2 regions of the Pontibacillus sp. ALD_SL1 genome follow, and region 2 is predicted to be linked to the other one. Evidence: riboswitches for the same ligand, from Rfam matches in the RefSeq annotation. Region 2 holds a riboswitch; the other holds the start of a gene.
The links. A riboswitch is a leader RNA that binds a small molecule or an ion and turns the genes downstream of it on or off. The one in region 2 is predicted to bind S-adenosylmethionine.
Positions count from the first base shown of each region.

Region 1: another riboswitch for S-adenosylmethionine. It lies ahead of IMZ31_RS11305 (homocysteine S-methyltransferase family protein); the one in region 2 lies ahead of IMZ31_RS06450 (methionine biosynthesis PLP-dependent protein).

Region 1 is NZ_CP062974.1:2,225,832-2,235,401, forward strand. Features, by position in the region: gene nhaC (Na+/H+ antiporter NhaC) at 1-239, opposite strand, end outside; gene IMZ31_RS11290 (hypothetical protein) at 503-943, opposite strand; gene IMZ31_RS11295 (YczE/YyaS/YitT family protein) at 1,100-1,738, shown strand; gene IMZ31_RS11300 (GNAT family N-acetyltransferase) at 1,769-2,311, opposite strand; SAM riboswitch class I at 2,434-2,548, shown strand; gene IMZ31_RS11305 (homocysteine S-methyltransferase family protein) at 2,643-3,692, shown strand; gene IMZ31_RS11310 (VOC family protein) at 3,774-4,145, opposite strand; gene IMZ31_RS11315 (VOC family protein) at 4,266-4,640, opposite strand; gene IMZ31_RS11320 (hypothetical protein) at 4,755-5,012, opposite strand; gene IMZ31_RS11325 (hypothetical protein) at 5,275-5,727, opposite strand; gene IMZ31_RS11330 (hypothetical protein) at 5,736-6,158, opposite strand; gene IMZ31_RS11335 (2Fe-2S iron-sulfur cluster-binding protein) at 6,356-6,622, opposite strand; gene IMZ31_RS11340 (ATP-dependent DNA helicase) at 6,718-8,643, opposite strand; gene IMZ31_RS11345 (metallophosphoesterase) at 8,718-9,521, opposite strand.
Region 2 is NZ_CP062974.1:1,278,687-1,288,256, reverse strand. Features, by position in the region: gene IMZ31_RS06460 (glutathione ABC transporter substrate-binding protein) at 1-1,472, opposite strand, end outside; gene IMZ31_RS06455 (gamma-glutamyl-gamma-aminobutyrate hydrolase family protein) at 1,635-2,372, shown strand; SAM riboswitch class I at 2,441-2,547, shown strand; gene IMZ31_RS06450 (methionine biosynthesis PLP-dependent protein) at 2,715-3,839, shown strand; gene IMZ31_RS24625 (nucleoside hydrolase) at 3,974-4,447, opposite strand; gene IMZ31_RS24620 (nucleoside hydrolase) at 4,377-4,922, opposite strand; gene IMZ31_RS24430 (sodium:solute symporter family transporter) at 5,217-5,657, shown strand; gene IMZ31_RS24425 (hypothetical protein) at 5,742-6,122, shown strand; gene IMZ31_RS06430 (hypothetical protein) at 6,168-6,578, opposite strand; gene IMZ31_RS06425 (CotY/CotZ family spore coat protein) at 6,784-7,338, shown strand; gene nhaC (Na+/H+ antiporter NhaC) at 7,576-8,976, opposite strand; gene IMZ31_RS06415 (carbon starvation CstA family protein) at 9,265-9,570, shown strand, end outside.

The DNA.
Region 1 (9,570 bases), 950 kb from region 2:
GAACCGATAATCAGGCCTACTAAAATTAAAATAACTATTGCTGGTAACGATTTATGTATACCTTTATAATAACTATTTTCAATAGCTTCCCATGAATACCCATAAAGTAAAGCAATAATAGAAGCTGAAAAAGCCCCTAACAATAAAGGTACATGAGGCGCCCCCTCATACTTAATGATCGTAAATCCCATCCCCACAATCATAATGAGTAGCGGCAAAACCGCCACAAAAAGCGGCATATCTTTCTTCGAATTTTCCAAACCATCAACTCCCTTCTTTACATTACAATTTCTGAACTATCCCTCATTTCCCTTCGAACTAAACTACCCATTTTTAAAATAAGGAAAAGGAACCAGCTCAAACAATAATACTTTTTGATAAGATGAAACTTCTTAATGAAGGTACGAAGAGGAAAACTTGAAGAAGTTAAAGACAAATAAAAAAGAAGTGCAACAGTTAAGTTGAGCACTCCTAAAAAGCCAATCCCATTTTCCGAACTCTATTATAAATGAGCAGATCTAGGACCTAGTTGATCAACAAGGATACCCTTTACTTGATTAAAGGTAACATCCGTTAACTTATCGCGATAGATGGTCTCTTCTGATCCATCGACCATATTTAACGTCAGCATATCATTGTTAATCATAACGACATTATGAATCTGATTGTAATTTATTTGTTTACTCTTTAGTAATGGAATTTGCGCAATTTCAAGATGATCTTCATGAAATTCAATGTATGACTTCTTTCTTATTGAATAATAGTATAAGGCCTTTACTACTCCAATAGTTAAAGTGCCCCCTAATAAAAGCTTATCACTTGAAGTAAGGCCCGACTGGAACAGAAGCAATAGGAACAAACTCACCACACCTAAAGCAGCATAGTAGAACAACACGTTATTTCCTTTACGTTTCCACGCTACACTTGAACCATACGGAAACATGATAACTCCCCCAAACTCGTTCTTTTTGTTATTTTATCAGAAAATTCTTTCAAAATCTACAGCTCTTCTTTTTAGATTGACCCAAACTTCTAATGCGTACTAGAATGGCTCAAGGTTACAAAAGCCCTGATACTAAAGGAAAGACGAGGGTCAAGAATGATATATCGCGTAAGTATTTATCTGTTAGGTATGTTGGTTAACTTTTTCGGTGTGGCATTACTTATTAAAGCCACTTTAGGCGCGGGATTTTGGACAGCTTTGTTTGTGGGATTATCTGATCAACTTGGATTTACTGTCGGTGTTTGGTACGCCCTCTTTCAGTTCTTGTTTATTTTCGCTAATGGCTGGCTCATGAAGCAGACACCGGAACCGCGTGCCATTATACCGCTTGTATTAGAAAGCTTAATTCTAGACTTTTGGCTCGAGGTCGTTTTTCATAACTTCACATTGCTCCACTCCCCATTCTTGTTACAGGTTGGAGCGCTTATGCTCGGAATTACTCTTAGCGCTGTCGGAGTAGGGATGTATATTCTGCCTGCCTTGCCAAGAGCGCCTGTGGACCAGCTCTTTTTAGCCATCGCAAGCAGATTCAAAATAAGCTTACGCCTTAGCCAAACACTTGTAGCGCTTACTACATCAACATCAGCGCTCTTAATTGGAGGCCCTGTTGGACTAGGCACTGCAACTGGTGTACTATTTGCAGGTCCAATCATTCAGCTAACGTACAGTAAAGCTTATCCTTATTATTATCTAATTCATCCTCACTACAAAAAACGATACGAACTTGCTTTATAAAGAAAAGCGTCTGCACTTGAGCAGGCGCTTTTATAAAAGCTTTTCTAATTGAAGATCTAACGGTTCCTTCTGATAGATTTCATCGTTGACCTCTTGCGCTAGTATACAGCCTACGGATTGATAAAAACGTTGCGTTTCTACTGCCGGATGAGCGCCAATGTAAATTTTCTCAGCTCCCAGGTCTTTAGCGATCTCGCAACACTGATAAAATAATTGTTTCCCTATGCCTTCCCCGCGATATGAATTTGAAACATGAATAAAAGGAAGTGGCACATATTGATATGCTGACCCGAAAAAACGATTTTCTATATTTGCAAATCCTGCTAACTGATTTCCTTCAAAGGCAGCTACTACACCTCCCCCTTCTTCGATACATCGTTTTAAGTACATGGAAATATCCTTTTTCTGCTTTACGCTCCAATTATCAATAAAAGAATCAGACTTTATCTTTACATCAGTTTGGTTAGTCGTATACCACACATTTTTAGTTTCTTGAAAGCGATCGAATTCTGTTAAAAATTTATCATCAATCTCGTCAGCGCTTACATTTCTTACCTGTAGAGTTCTCTTCATGACCCATACCTCCCACCTTATCTTACAAAAAAATAGAATCTTAACATTTTTCTGAAAAAGGATTGACGATGAAAATATTACCCGTTATAATCCATATCAAGCTTTACTAATTAAATAACATACTCTTATCCAGAGTGGCGGAGGGACTAGGCCCTGTGACGCCCGGCAACCTTTCAAGGATCGTCTTGAAAAAGGTGCTAATTCCTACAGATCGTTTATTGATCTGGCAGATAAGAGGAGGCCTTGTTACATACACCCTCTTCTTATTCAGGAAGAGGGTTTTCTTATACCCTCTTCCTTATTACTTACACCCTCGAAAGGATTGATTAACATGAAACGAACACTCGAACAACGATTACAGGATGGACCGGTTATTTGCGGAGAAGGCTATCTATTCGAATTGGAGCGTCGAGGCTACCTCCAAGCTGGATCCTTCGTTCCTGAAGTAGCTCTTGATAACCCTCAAGCACTAAAGCAAACCTACCGCGATTATATGAATGCAGGTTCTGACGTTGTGTTAGCCTTCACCTATAATGCTCACCGTGAGAAGATGCGCATTATTGGGAAAGAAGAGCTATTAGAACCACTTAACCGACAAGCAATTCGTCTTGCAAAAGAAGTGGCTCAGGAGAATCCAGTCGAAGAAGCGCTTGTGGCTGGAAACATATCAAATACAAACCTCTTTAATCCTGAAGATGAGTCTTCAAAAGAGGCCGTTCGCACAATGTTTGCCGAGATGATCTCTTGGTGTAAAGAAGAGGGGGTCGATTTCGTAAACGGAGAAACGTTCTACTACTATGAAGAAGCACAAATTGCTCTTGAAGAAGTGCTAAAGCAAGACCTCCCTGCTGTTATTACGCTGGGCGTTATGGGCGAGAATAGAATGCGTGACGGCTATGAAGTAGAAGAAGCCTGTCGTTTGCTTCAAGAACAAGGAGCTTTAGTTGTTGGAATGAACTGCTTCCGCGGACCTATTACAATGCAGCCTTTTGTAGAAAAAATTCGTGAGGCTTGTGACGGTTATGTAGCTGCACTACCTGTTCCCTACCGCACCTCAGAAGAACACCCAACGTTCTTTAACCTACCAGATGGCGGTTGTGCGTGTCATATACCAACAGAAACGACATTCCCAACCTCTCTTGATCCGCTTTACTGCAACCGTTACGAGATTGCTAGTTGGGCTAAAGATGCACTAGACACAGGGGTCAATTACTTCGGGTTATGTTGCGGCGCTTCTCCCAGCATGCTTCGTGAAGTAGCTGAAACAGTTGGCCGTGAAGCGATTAATTCTAAGTACTCCCCTGATATGAAGAAACACTTCCTATTTGGTTCAGACGACTCGTTGAAAAAGCATAATCAAGCGTATCGCGTGAAAGCCTAAAATTGTAAGAAAGGAGGAACAAACCATTTGTTTGTTCCTCCTTTTTTATAACCCGATTGTGATAAAACCTATTAAATTCAATTATCTATGTTGATCAATAAGTATAGGATTCCCATCAGGATCTTCAATTGTAAAACTTTCTGGACCTTCACTCGTTTCATCTGCTTCTGAAAGGATTTTAACTCCACTTTCTTTTAGCTTTTTTTGAAGTTCCCTGACATCGGTAAAAGAATCCAGTTCTTTAGCATCTTGATCCCATCCAGGATTAAAAGTTAAGATGTTTTTCTCGAACATGCCTTGGAAAAGCCCAATCACACAGTTTCCATTTTTCATAATAACCCAATCTTGATCAGGGACACCTCCAAGGGAATCGAATCCTAACGTTTCATAAAAAGCCTTAGATTTGTTAATGTCTTTTACAGTTAAGCTAACAGAAAATGCACCAAGCTCCATACGATATCCTCCTTATGATTAACTTCCTCCCTTATTATCTTCGCTCTAGTGGAAACAAAAACCTCTTATTGAATTTCAATAAAAGAACCTACACCGACTAAAATACTGATTCACTAAACCTTACCAGTGTGCTTGAAGTTTATTACCATTCAGGTCATAGAAATGGAAATAAGCATGATTTTTATCTTCTTCTATATTCTCCACTTTAACTTGATGATTCATTAAGTGTTGATGGAATTCAGATAATTTTGGACTTGTAAAGCCAATACTAAATGCTTGTTCATGATTAATTGTAAAATGCGCAAACGTTTCATCTTCAGTAGGCACTAACACAAGTAAAAAAGAGCCTTCATTTACTTTTATAATCGCAACTGGTTCCTCCGTAATAGTTAATAACTGGAGCCCTAATACATCTCTATACCATTCTGCGGACTGTTCTAAATCTTTTACTGGGATTCTAATGTAATGAACTTGTTCAATAAATGATTTACTCATCATCTACCGCTCCTTCATTTAATCTTGGTTTTTAGTTGAATACCTTTTATTACGATCTTCTTTGACTGCTTTCATTGCACCGTTATAAGTCCTTCTTATTTTCATAAACATAGCTTACTGCTCTTCCGTAATAGTCATCTTTATGTAATGGATAAGAATCAGAGTGACAAGTCCTATACCGAAAAGTATGCCACCAGAAACTAAGAAGTTATTTATATAGCTTTCTACTCTAATATGAAACATATCAGGATCCGATCTACCCTTATCAGCCATCAATGTGCCAAAGTTAGTACTGAAGAATAAAAGTATAAATCCAATCACAGATGATGTAAGCCCGATAGTTACAAATCGATAATAATTTTCCTTTGTCATAAGAATCCTCCAATTTTATAAAGTTTATATCTTCGCATTGTTAGTACAACAAACTTATTAACTTATTTTAACATCAATTACCAATATCGGTTTAAAATTCTGCATTTCAATAAATTAGAACATCCTTAAATTGAAGCTCTAAGTCTTTTATAGCTTATTCAATTAACCTTCCCGTTTCGTAATTTGGTCTGCTAATCAGAATGCTACCTCGTATGTTTCTCCATCAAAACGGAGCCATTATTAGTAAGCAATCGCTTTTCCGCTAATAATCCTTCTTTAAACTATCCAACATCAAGTATCCTAAAACCACTCCAGCAACGGTTGTGAGCGTAGGTTGACTTACTAAAATTAAACCAGGCATTCTCATTCCTTCCCCAAATGGAGTTAGAGGCAAGGTTGACCAAGCGACAACCACAAGAGCAGGCACTCCGACAGCCAAGCCTCTAACCCAGTCAAATGTCCACCGCGTGCGTGCCATAACTTCTAAAATAAATTTAGGAAGTCGCAAGAGAATACCGATCCCCACAGGAAACAGTGTAGTAAATAACAGCAATGCAGTCGGGCGCTCATACGTAATCTTATACTCCTGCTGTAAATCCATTTCATAACTTTTCCCTAAGTAAATAATCAATCCAATCGCAAGTGTCCATACAAAATAATAGCCAAATAGCTGCTTCTCCCGAATAAATATCTCCTCCTTTATATTTACATCCAATTGGTTCCCTATAATCTATTTAAAAGAACTACATAAAGAGTAAATGTGCCTGTTATGACCAAAAAGGTTATTGGAATCGCTCGTAAAGTTCCATTCCTCTGTAAAGCTTTAATAAATACAATAAAGGCCATCACAGCAAAACAGTAATAAATATAGATCATCGGATAATAAGAGAATGGGCCTAGAAAAAGACTCAGAACAGAAAACTGTAGTATAAAAGCAAGAGTTGATGCTGCTATCCACTTACGTTCATCTTTGACCTCCCTGAATGACTTAATAGACAATACGAAAAGACTTAACACTACTACGCTAAGCAACCATTCATAAACGAAAAACATCTGTTCATAGTTCACAGATAGAATGTAGCCCAATATGAATAAAGGAATCATCGCCATTAGTAAATAAACCGTCCCTTTTATACTAGGTGTCATGTTCATAGCCCCCTTAATTATCCATATTTTAACATAATGAAATTATGAATACCTCCCATAGCCCTTACTTTATATAAGCTGAACGACTCTAATCCTCCCATAACTTTCATTATCACCTATTTTTGAATACACAAAGGAGGAGCACCAGACCTTTTACAATCTGATGCTCCTCTATATTAGTTAATAAAGTTATGTACCTATTTTAGCGGAACCGTTTGACAAGCTAAGCGGAAGCCGTCTTCAAGTTCACCTTCTAGCTTCACATGTTCCTTCGGTGTTGGCTTGTTTACCACTTCTTCTCCGTTAAGTAGCTCCACACGGCAACGCGTGCAATTTCCTTTTTGGCATTTGTAATCTAATGGAACATCTTGCTCAAAGGCTGACGCTAACAAGGACTGCCCCTTAACAGGTTGGATAGAAAATTCCTCATCTTGCTGTTTTACACGAATCATCATTTGGTCCATCTTTATCTTCCTTTCTATAACACAAGTCTCTTTTATTGTACGCATAAACGGAGAGCATAACAAGAAAGGGAGAGAATCACTCTCCCCCCTATTGTTTAACTCCACTGAATTGGTGTTGGAGCTATGCCTTCTATTTCTTTGCCGATAGCTTCGTACTGCTCTGGTGTTAACCATACGTGGACAAAACCTTGATCTTCGTGTCCGCGAATTAAGCGACCGATTCCCTGGCGCATACGTAGAAGCATATACGGAAGATCCACTTCTTGCATTGCATCCCCTGCGTGGTTACGCTTCGCATCAAAGACGGGATCTTTTGGTGGGAATGGTAAGGAAGAGATTATCACCTGTGACAGCGCCTCCCCTGGTACATCTAACCCTTCCCAAAGGTGATAAGAGCACAAGACCGTCGCATGATCTTGTTGGAATGTCTGTACCGTCTCGCTTATCTCCCTGTCTCCTTCATAAAGCATAGGGAAGGAGAAGGATTGACGATCCGCCCAAGTTCTGAAACGATTCATTTCTTCTAGAGAAGAGAATAAAATCAACGTCTTTCCTGCTTGGTTCTCTAAATGAGCCTTCATATTCTCCCACTTCTGTTCTTCCCCTTGGTCAAGGTGGCCGTTCATCTTCATTTGTTCCTCGTAATCAAACGGCGATTCAACCGTGAAGGAAAGATAATTCTTGATACCAAGACTACCTGCAATATACGAGAAGTCTTTCTGACGAGAAAGAGTGGCAGATGAGAATAAGAATGGAATGTTCTGACTAAACACTTCTTTCTCTAATACATCTTCCACAAGGCGTGGCATAATAACAAAGGAACTGTCTTCATTGTTTGTTTCAAGCCAGAAGATTCCTTTATTATCTTTTAACAGAATAGCTAATCCATAAGAGAAGAACTCCAAGTATTCTTCAATAATCTTCACATTATAATCATCCATTAAGAAGAGTTCGGAATCAAAGACGAGCTGTTCAAGCAAGCTGTGTACTTTTTTGTTCAACTGTTCTGCCAAATCGATCATTTCTTTCGAACGAGGAACTTCATGGCGGTTTGAACCTTCTACTTCAGAACTCGTGTCGCGAAGAATATCAAACCACTTGTCGTGCATTTCCAGAATATCTTCAATCAAGAGGAGGGATTCTTCCCGAATATCCTGATTTAAGTATTCCGTTAGAACACTTGTAAGAGTCTTCGAGTTAAAGCGATATGTTAACGCCTTTTGAGCAGCAAACTCAAGCAAATGCCCTTCGTCAAAAATAACGCTACTTGCTTCTGGTAAGAGCGGAAGCTGCCCTTCACGCTTTCTCGAATCTTTCGTCCATACATGTTCCATATAGAAATCATGAGAACAAATGATTAGATCAGATGAATGACGGTAGTATTGACGATTTAACGTTTGACCACAGCGGTGACGCCAATCACACGTTGAACACTGCTGAAGAGGATCCCAGGAAATAGCTTCCCATTTTTCATTCGATACCCACGGATATTCTTTTCGATCCCCGTAACGTTCGAACTTTTGCATAGAAGCATCGCCACCGAAAACAAATTCAGGAATGGAATCGTACACATCAAGAATATCCTCATCTTCTGTTGTTTCCTCAAGCTTATCTAGCTTCTTTACACAAACGTATTGTTCGCGTGCTTTCGCTAGACGCACGTCTACATTTAATCCCAGTGCTTCTTCTAGCTTCTCAATGTCTCCGCCTTTTTTGACAAGCTGTTCAATCAGTGTTTCATCCGCACACGAAATAATTGCGGGTTTATTCATATAACGGGCATAACAAATCGCATAAAGCAAGTATACAAACGTCTTCCCCGTTCCTACACCCGCTTCTGCGAAGATAGTTTCCTTATTCTTAAAGGCCTGTTCTACCTGGAACGCCATATAAATTTGTTCGTCCCGAAGCTCATAGCCTTGTTCTGGTAAAATGTCGTAAAAGACATCTCCAATATAATCACCTAATACATCAAAGAATGTATCTTCCTTGGAGATTTCAAATGGAAGAGTTTGTGTCATCGTATTCTCCTCTTACCCTTTTTGAGGGTGAAAATTTATTGCAGCATTCCTTATCATATCAGTTTTTTAGCTGCTCATGAATGTTTTTTTATTGAACGGAGGGTATGAACCGTCACTTCGCTTCTTACAAAGAAGCGAATATTCCACCTAGACTGTCCAACTCCTTTAGAAATGTAAAAGGAACCATGCTCATGATCGTGCTTCCCTTTATAAATTCCTTGTTTAGCTAGCTTGCCCATGTTCTTGATTTTAAAGAAGTACGGGATGTTGACCTGTTTCCCATGTAAGTGTCCACACACAAGCATTGTAAACGGGTGCTTGACTTGAAGCAACACATCAGGATCATGGGTGAGCACTAGCACATCTTTCTTATCATCCCCTAAAAAGGAGAAACTCTTCTCAGGATCGTGGTACCCTTGGGCATGATCATCCACTCCGACAATTACGACGTCATCTTTTTCGACGAATTGATTCTTTAATAAGTGTATCCCGTGTTGGTTAATTAAATCTTCAAGACCTTTAACATCATCTATATCACGATCGTGATTACCGAGGACTGCATACGTTTCAACACCTGATTCTTCTATAAGTTGCAAGAACGGTTTGAGGGTTTCGAATTCTTTTTCAGATTGATCAATATAATCTCCTGTTAAAAATATATAATCAGGTTTTTCAGCATGAATAAGTGCCTTAATATTGGCAAGCGAAATACGCATGTGACGAATATGTAGATCACTTATTTGCAAAATCTTCTTATTCGTATTCCCTTCCCAATCGACCCGCTCAACTTTCAGCCATTTCGTTGGTAAAATGAAAAAAGCTTCCCACGCAAGCAGAAAGAAGATTACACCAGCCAGTATCCATGTTACCAAAGTCATTTTCCGCACCTCTTTTGCTTTAAGATTACTAATTCCCTATCCCTTCCCT
Region 2 (9,570 bases):
TCCCAAATGATCTTTTGCGCCTCAGCGTAGTATTCACCGCGCTCTTGGTCATCAGCAGTGGACAATCCTTTTTGAAGCAGTTCATCCACTTTTTCATTCTTATAGTAAGCTGTGTTGTAGGCGTCAGGTGGGAAGGAATTGCTGCTAAATAGCGGGCGCATACCCCAGTCCGCATCCGCTGTAGATGGAGACCAACCACCGTTATAAAGTTCTAGTTCAGCGTCTTCAGGATTGTCGACACCCCAAATTTTATCGCCTAACGTTCCACCTTCCATTGGTACAACATTTAATGTTACACCAACTTGACTAAGCTGCTGTTTATAGAATGACATCATTTTTTGTTTCAATGAGCTTGTACCGCCCCAAATTGTTGTTTCAAAACCATCTGGATAACCCGCTTCAGCTAGTAGTTCTTTAGCTTTTTCTGGGTCATATTCGTAAACCTCTTGTTCTTCATAGTGTTGGGTATTCGGAGCAATAACTGATTTCGTCTGAGTTGCATAGCCGTCGTAAACCACTTTAATGTATGCTTCTTTATCGATTGCATAATTCATCGCCTTACGAACTTTCGGATCATTAAATGGTTCTTTCATCGTGTTCATAGAGAAGTACTTAACAACAAGAGATGGTTTCGTTTCGATGGAAACGCCCTCTTCTTCTTTAAGAGTTTCAACTTGGTTTGGTGCTACAGGGAAAGCGAAATCTGCTTCTCCTGTTTGAAGCATCGCAACGCGAGAACCACTCTCTGGTACTGGTTTAAATTCGATTTTGTCTACTTTCGGTAACCCTTCCTCACGGTACTCTTCGTTCTTCTCCACCGTTAGATGGTCGCCACTTTTCCATTCTACGAATTTGAATGGTCCCGTACCGGCCGGGTTACGAGCAATATCCTGATTGCTTTGTTCTAAAGCTTTCGGACTAATCATTCCAGCAGCTGGGTGTGCAAAGTTGTTCGGCATCGCACCAAATGGTTCTTTCAATGTCACTTTCACTTCATATTCGCTAAGGACTTCTGTTTTCTCAACGAGCTCAAATAAAGACGCTCGACGAAGCTGACTTTCCGGATCTGATAAACGATCTAAGTTTGCTTTCACAGCTTCCGCATTGAAAGGCGCTCCATCATGGAACGTAATGCCTTCTTTTAATGTGAATGTAAATTCTGTTGAGTCTTCATTCGCACTATAATCTTTCGCTAAGACAGGAACGATGTTTAAATCCTCATCAAAACCCAGCAAGCCTTCGTAAATGGCAGACTGTGCAGAGTATGATTGGTTGTCGTTCGTGTCATGCGGGTCTAAACTAGTAAAATTACTCTCCACCGCAATCGTTAACCCTTCTTCACTAGAAGGAGGTGTAGTTTTGTCTTTATTTTTTGATGATGTGTCTTCCTCCGTATCTCCACCGTTGCTGCAACCAGCAACGACAAGTACAAGAGTAAGAAATAAGACCGTAAATAAGCGTGATAACTTCAAAAATGACTCCCCTTTGTTAATTTTTTAATTGATTATGTACACCATCACTAGCTATACTATAATAGCATGTAATTCATATCAAATTACTTGGATTTTATAATAGAAGTATCTGGTTGTCAAAATAAAAATTTAAAAGAATTTAACAAAAGGAGCTCACTCCGTATGAAACCACTTATCGGAATATCAGGAAGTATGATTATCGATCAGGGTGGTCGATTCCCTGGTTACGACCGCGCTTATGTAAATAATGATTATGTTCAATCCGTATTACGTGCAGGTGGAGTTCCGTTTATTCTCCCTGTTCTTGAAGATGACGAAACCGTTCAAGCGCAAGCTTTAGCCATGGACGGACTTGTTCTTTCGGGAGGACAAGATGTAAATCCGCTGCTATACAATGAAGAGCCTCGTCCGAAACAAGGCTCCCCTTTTCCAGAACGTGATCACTCTGAAGCGATCCTAGCAAAAGAAATGATTCGTCAAGGAAAGCCGGTGTTCGCTATTTGCAGAGGCGTTCAGATCTTAAACGTCACTTATGGTGGTTCGTTATATCAGGACGTATCTTATATGGCCCAAGAACCCCTGAAGCATGATCAGTACAACAAACCATGGCAAGAGACTCATACAATTACAACAGAACCAGAAAGCATAATGCGGGAACAATTTGGCGAGAAAACCATTACCAACTCCTTTCATCACCAATCGATTAAAGAGGTCGCTCCAGGGTTTAGAGCTACGGCTTTCGCAGCTGATGGAGTGATTGAGGCAATTGAAAAAGAAGACGAAGAAGGATTTGTGATCGGTGTACAATGGCATGCTGAAATGATGACAGCCAAGCATAAACGGATGCAGCAGCTGTTTAACCGATTCGTTAAAGAAGTCATTCAAGTAAAAAAATTCTGATATCTTATTGCATGATGAACCAATTTTATGTATAGTATAGAGAAAATTATAGTTAAACACTTTCTTATTTCTTATTCAGAGAAGCCGAGGGAACTGGTCCGTTGACGCTTCAGCAACCTATCTTAAATGATGTGGTGCTCCTTCCAGCAAGTGATGAATCACTTGAAGATAAGAAGAAGTGCACCTTACCCACAAAAGGCTCTTCTTCTGAAGAGCCTTTTTCTAATGCTAAGAATACGTTCATGCACTAAAGCACTGATGGGTGTCTGGCACCCTTTGTCGCACTAAAGCGTTAACGGGTGTCTGGCACGCTTCACTATACTAAAGGAGTTGAAGGGTACTATGAGACGATATCAGGCAGAAACAGAATTTGCACAGACGGGTAACCGTAGCGAAAGTACAACAGGTACGGTTAATCCCCCATTATATTTATCTACAGCTTACCGACATGCAGGAGTAGGCCAATCGACTGGATATGATTATGTACGTACAGGAAACCCGACTCGTAATCTATTAGAGGATAAGATTGCTCAGCTTGAGAGCGGGCGTGAAGGGTTTGCGTTCAGCTCAGGGATGGCTGCAATCCAAGCTGTCTTTTCCACTTATCAACCAGGCGATCATTTCATCGTAACTCAAGATGTGTACGGTGGATCTTATCGTTTATTCGAAACACACTTTAAGAAGTTTGGACTTTCTTTCTCTTATGTGAGCGGGAGTAGTAAAGAGGAATTTGAAGCCTGTATAACTTCCAATACAAAAGGTTTCTTCATTGAGACACCGACGAATCCCCTTATGCATCAAGTAGATATAGTAGATATGGCGGAGGTTGCCAAGAAGCATGGACTTCACCTTATTGTAGATAACACTTTCTACACACCGTATATCCAGCGACCAATAGAACTTGGTGCCGATCTTGTCATTCACAGTGCGACCAAATACATCGGTGGTCATAATGACTGCTTAGCGGGTCTTGTTGTCGCTCAAGATGAAGACATTTGCACTTCTCTACGCCTTGAGCAAAATGGGTCTGGAGCTGTATTATCTCCATTTGATAGTTGGCTTCTTATGCGTGGGTTGAAAACACTCCCCCTTCGTATGAAACAACATGAACAAAACGCAAAAGAGCTTGTCACGTTTCTTTCTGAACACCCGCTTATCAAAGACGTGCTTTACCCAGGGCGAGGTGGTATGATCTCCTTCCGTGTCACTGAAGAAGCTTTAGCTCCTAAACTACTAGAATATTTTGAGCTTGTAACATTTGCTGAGAGTCTTGGGGGCGTTGAGACCTTCATTACCTATCCAGCTACACAAACACATGCGGACATACCAGAAGAAGTTCGTTCTAGTTACGGAGTCTGCAACAGACTACTCCGCCTTTCAGTAGGGATCGAAGCAATCGAAGACCTGACAGCCGACTTCGAACAAGCCCTTGAAAAAGCAAATCAAAGCCTAAGCACAACAAACTAACCAACCAAAAGTGCCAGACCCACATCATCGCTTTAAAGGGATGACGCGTGTCTGGCACCTTCTGTATCTTTAAAGCAATAAAGAGTGTCAGACACCCTTTACTGTTGTAATGTACGAAAGCTTCATTAGAGTGGTTAGATTTTGCCGATCATGGTGGTGGAGATTTCTGTTATAAATGCAGGATAATCTATGTCTAGTAATATTTCGCAATAGTTATTAAAGGATTCATTCACTTGGGGTTGATCGCGAAAATCTGCCACACTAACCCCCGTTGTCAGGTAGGAAGACTCTTCAACAGTTACGTTACGTTTAACACTTTTAAACAAAGAGGGATTAGAAACGTAAACAATTGTTATTAAATCATGCATAGGAGCTCCGTTTAAAGATGGCCTTTGTTTCTTATAAAAATCATAGTAAGGCTCGTATAATTGACCAATTAAGGAGCCAATCTCGGTTATGGATTCATTTTGGATACTGTCTACAAGACTAGGCGTTATAATCCCTTTCATCGAAACATTTAGGGGACAAAGTACAATCTTATTCGGCCCAGTATTGTCTAAGACAACGTTTGCTGCAACAGGGTCCCCGAAAAAAATTAGCCTCAGCATAGGGAGTCACATTGCCAGGAACTAAAAAAGCCCCACCCATAATCACAACCCGCGATGTCCTCTTCATCCTTTCAGGTGATGTAATATAAGCCATTGCCAGAGACGTAAGACGTCCCATATTCACAATAACCAAATCCTCTGATTCATCGATAATTTCAAATACTTTATCGAAGTTATATAACGTAAATTTCTCGATTTCCGTTTGGATATTCCCCAATCCGCTTATTCCATGAATCTCCTCATAATACGTAGGCTCATCCCCAGAAAATGACCGAGCAGCGCCGCTGATTAGAGGGATGTTCTCTTTCTTCATTTGCTTCAATACGTAATAAGCGTTTCGTGTAACTTTCTCTTTAGAAACATTCCCAAACCCTGCCACAACGCCTACAACACGAATATCTGGATGATTAAATGCATACAAGAGCGCAAACGTATCGTCCACTCCTATATCCGTAAAGATCAGCACATTTGTCACACTAGACCCCCTTCTTTTCATCTTTTTTCACTGTATGTTTGCATCTAAAAATCGTGATAATCTCCTGGGTATTAAACATAAATGTAAAAACATTTCAAGCAGTAAATATGTCCCATTTTATACATTAACTCACATGTATATGTTTCTTTATGCTAGGTTATGTATTCGTCACAATCCCTTCTATGCTTTACTCAGGCGCTCTAGCAGTATTGAAACTTTTTGACATTCCTTCATTATTAAACTTATCTTATACACAATCCGTATGGCTCGTCATTTGGGTTATTGGTATAATAGGTGCTATTTACGCAATTTTCGGCGGACTTGGCTTATCCGACACTTGTAGCAAACGTGCTGCCTTCTTACTTAAATGGCTTTTTCCTAGCTGTTTTACTAGGAGCGGTCCTAAGCTCATTTAACTCATTACTAAACAGTGCATCCACAATGTTTGCTTTTGATATCTATAAAACAAGCATTAATAAAAACGCTACCGATCAAGAGATGATTCGAATTAGTAAATGGGTTGGAACCCTTATCGCGTTAGCAACATTTTTCATTTCACCTATGCTCTTAAATGCACCAAATGGGTTATGCGATCTCATCCGTAAATTTACCGGATTCTTTAACATCCCTATTATTACCATTGTGTTAATGGGTGTTTTAGCGAAGAAGATTCCAGCCATTGCTGCTAAATCAGTGGTCATCTTCCACGTGTTTGCGTATTACTTAATGGTGTAGGGATTCGAACAGTTATTCGGACTAAGTGTATCCATTCACTTTATCCACATCTATGGCATTCTATTTGCTACTGAATTAGCAATCATGCTCATTATTGGTTTCGTCAAACCAAGAGAAACAGCGTATCAAATGCCACACAATCCTAGCGTAGAGATGACACCTTGGAAATACGCTATGCCTACTTCGATCTTCTTGTTCGCATGTGTCGGTCAAACGTATATCGTATTCTCTCCTATTGGGGTGGCTTATACTGAAGGCATTGTATCCTCTTCCTTCTGGCCAGCTACAGCAGCTCTCGCTGGGCTTACGATAGTCTGCATGTTATTCAGCCTTAGAAGTTGGAATGAGAAGTATATGAAGTCCACTTCTTCTCGTTCTCTAAAACAAAAAGGTAAAAATCTTAAGGAACAATGGGGAGCATCTTCCACAAGCGATCAAGTTTATTCCTCTCAAAACAGCAAATAATTTTTAATTAAAAAAGAGCGCTGCTCCCAAGGATCAGCGCTCTTTCTACTTAGATAAAGGTGAAGCATCCGTAACAGAAGACGTAGCGTCCTCTTTTCTACTTAAATAGATGCCTGCGATTAATAAGAATGTAGAGATAAGGAAGATGTACATCCCCGTTGAAGCCAAGTTAACTCTTTCCCCTGAAATATTGCCCGACTTACTTATCATATAAGCTATGATAGACACAGAACCCCCGATAGCGCTACCATACCCAGTGAGTAGGCGAATCGATCCCCTTCTTATCACTTGGAAAACAGGATACACGAAAAAAACTAAGAATATATATCCCTGCTGCTGAAAGCCATTCTCAGATAAGATCCCTGCATCTACCCACGCAAAGAAAAACGATAGAACTGCCATAGCCAATGCTAGTAAAATAAGCTTACTTCCCCTATTCATCGCATTCATGCTCACCTTGCTCCATCCCCTATCCATTTAGTTCCTTTTGCCCATTATACCTGAATTTACATTAAATACAAAATGCATCCACACAACTAGACGTTTTAATAGGGTACAACCGTACATTTTAGTAGTACTAGAGACAAACTCCTATACTAAATTTATGGACCAGCATACTCTATTAGTACCTTCGGGTAATCAATAAAAAGGAGTTGAGTATATGAGTTGTTGTGGTAAATCTGGTAAAGATCGTTGTGTATGCGATAAGGTGAGAGAAATTGCAAGAGTACAAGACGCTGTAGACAATAACTGCTGTGAAAGTGGTTCATGTCACCGCGCCATTGAAGACCTTGTTTCTCCTACAGGCGGTGATGGGAGAGACACCATTCCGTTCGTACTTCTATGTGGATGCGAAAACACATTTGCGGGTCTATTACCTTACTTTGCTTGGGGAGTTAAGAAGTATAATGGCTGTTCTGGCCTTTACCCTTCTCCATTCTTCCGTGTGAAGCGATTCGTAGATGGCAAACGTTGCTGTGCGATTTTAGAACTTCTTTACCCTGAAAGATGCAGTGGTTCTTTGTTCAAATATAGTAACTTCTTCCGTACAGGGATTTGTGTAGAAGTCGACCTTAGTAAATTTACAGGCATCACTTGCTTCCACCCAGTAGCTGCATTAAATGCAAGCGAGGCAGACATGGATGCTGGTGCCGAGTTGGTTCAACAATTAAAATCTGACCCTTCTATGATGGGTTCACTATCTTCAGAAGACTAATTCAACCCCCATGTTCTCCTTTCTTTAAGATACGGAACTGGCAAACCACTCCCCTGGTTTGCCCTTTTTTAATTTATAGAATACCAGACCACTTCTACACATTAACGTAAAGAAGCGTGCCAGACACCCTTCTTCGCGCTAAAGCACTAAACGGTGTCTGGCACCCTTCATTTCTCTAAAGCTGCACATAATAAAAGCCTGCCCCAGTTGGGACAGGCTTTTTAGGTTGAGATTGATTTATGCGGATTGCGTTGCTTCGTTTGGATTTTGTTTCTTCCACATAAACTTGCCAGTATAGCCATAGATAAGCGCAATAATGATTGAAACAAAGCTCATCCACATAAATGGTAGATAAGAGAACGTTGAAATACCAAGTGTTGCAGCCATATAAATACCATTATCTGACCATGGCACCATGCTTGATGTCATTGTTCCCCCTACTTCTGTGTTACGACTCAATGTGTCGCGTCGATACCCCAGAGAATCATAGCTTCTTTCCATAATCTTAGGTGTTAAGATGAGCGATACATACATGGCACAGCCAAATACGTTCGAGAAGAATCCAACAAGGAGTGTTGAAGAAGTAAGACTACCAGCAGATTGAATCTTATTGATGAAAGCCTCCATAATTACCTGCAGTACTCCAATCTTCTCAAGCAAACCGCCAAACCCTAAACCAAAGATAATCACGACGATTGAACCAAGCATACCGCTAATTCCGCCGCCAGCTAGTAATTCATTGATAAAATCAATGTCTGATGTAATATTGAAGCCACTGTACGCTGTGCTAATTGCATCAGCAAGCCCCATACCTTGGAAACCAATCGCCCAAATAATACCAAGCAATGCACCAAAGGAAATGGTAGGAATAGAAGGCTTCTTCATAACCAATAAACTAATAACAATAACCGCCGGCAATAACATAAAGCCGTTAATGTTAAATACATCTGTTAACGAAGCCATAATCGAGTTTACTTTATCAAGGTCAGCTTCACCGCCTCCATACATAAACCCTGTAACCGTAAACAAGATGCCTGTAATGATAAAGGCCGGAACGTCTAAATAAAGCATCGACTTCACGTGCTGAATCACATTTACTTTCGACATCGAAGCTGTTAGGACTGTACTGTCCGATAAAGGAGATAGTTTATCCCCGAAGTAAGCTCCAGACAAAATAGCACCAGCAACCATAGGAAGTGGCATTCCAAGACCTTCACCGATTCCCATCATAGCAATTCCGGCTGTACCTACTGTTCCCCAAGAAGTCCCTGTCGCAAGGGCCGTAACAGAACAGATCACGAGTGTTGCTAGTAAGAAGATGGAAGGATTAATAAATTCTAAACCATAATAGATGAGTGTCGGAACAACACCACCAGCAATCCACGTTCCAACTAACGCCCCAACTGCCAAAAGAATCAGAACCGCTTCTAGACCATTTGAAATTCCTTTGATCATAGCGGCTTGTAAATCATCATACGTATATCCAACTAGCAACCCTAGTCCAATGACAACAAATAATGAAATAAATAATGCCAACTGAATTGGCAATTCGTAGATTGTAAATGAAAATACAATCGCTAAAAAGATAGCTAAAACACTAATAACCTCAAGCAATGAGGGTAATCTTGCTTGCCCCATTTTGATCCTCCTCCACAAAAAAAGCCAATCCTCGTTAAAGAAGGACGGCAAATTCGTATAAAAATTCACTTATATCGAGGAATTATACCATAAGTTAGCCCGATAAGAATCTATTTTTTAAAGGAAATATAGATTTTTATCATTGAAAGCACTTACACAAACCCGGGCTTCCCACCTTTCCCTGAGAAAAATAAGAGAAAAAATAAAATTTTCAGAAAAAAGGTTGTTTATGTATAACAATCCGTATAGAATACGTCTTACATTCAATTTTCGAGAGGAGGCTAGGCGATGGTTACATTTTTTGCATCCATCATGTTACTACTATTAGGTTATTTCGTTTATGCAAAGGTGGTGGAACGAATTTTTGGAGTCAACGATGATTCCCAAACCCCCGCTTATGCAAATAACGATGGCCTTGACTATATGCCCATGAGCTGGTGGAAAGCGAGTTTAATTCAACTCTTAAACATCGCCGGCCTTGGACCGATTTTCGGCGCAATCATGGGAGCTCTTTACGGACCAGTTGCTTTTATCTGGATCGTAGTGGGATCTATTTTTGGAGGAGCCGTTCACGATTACTTCTCAGGTATGCTA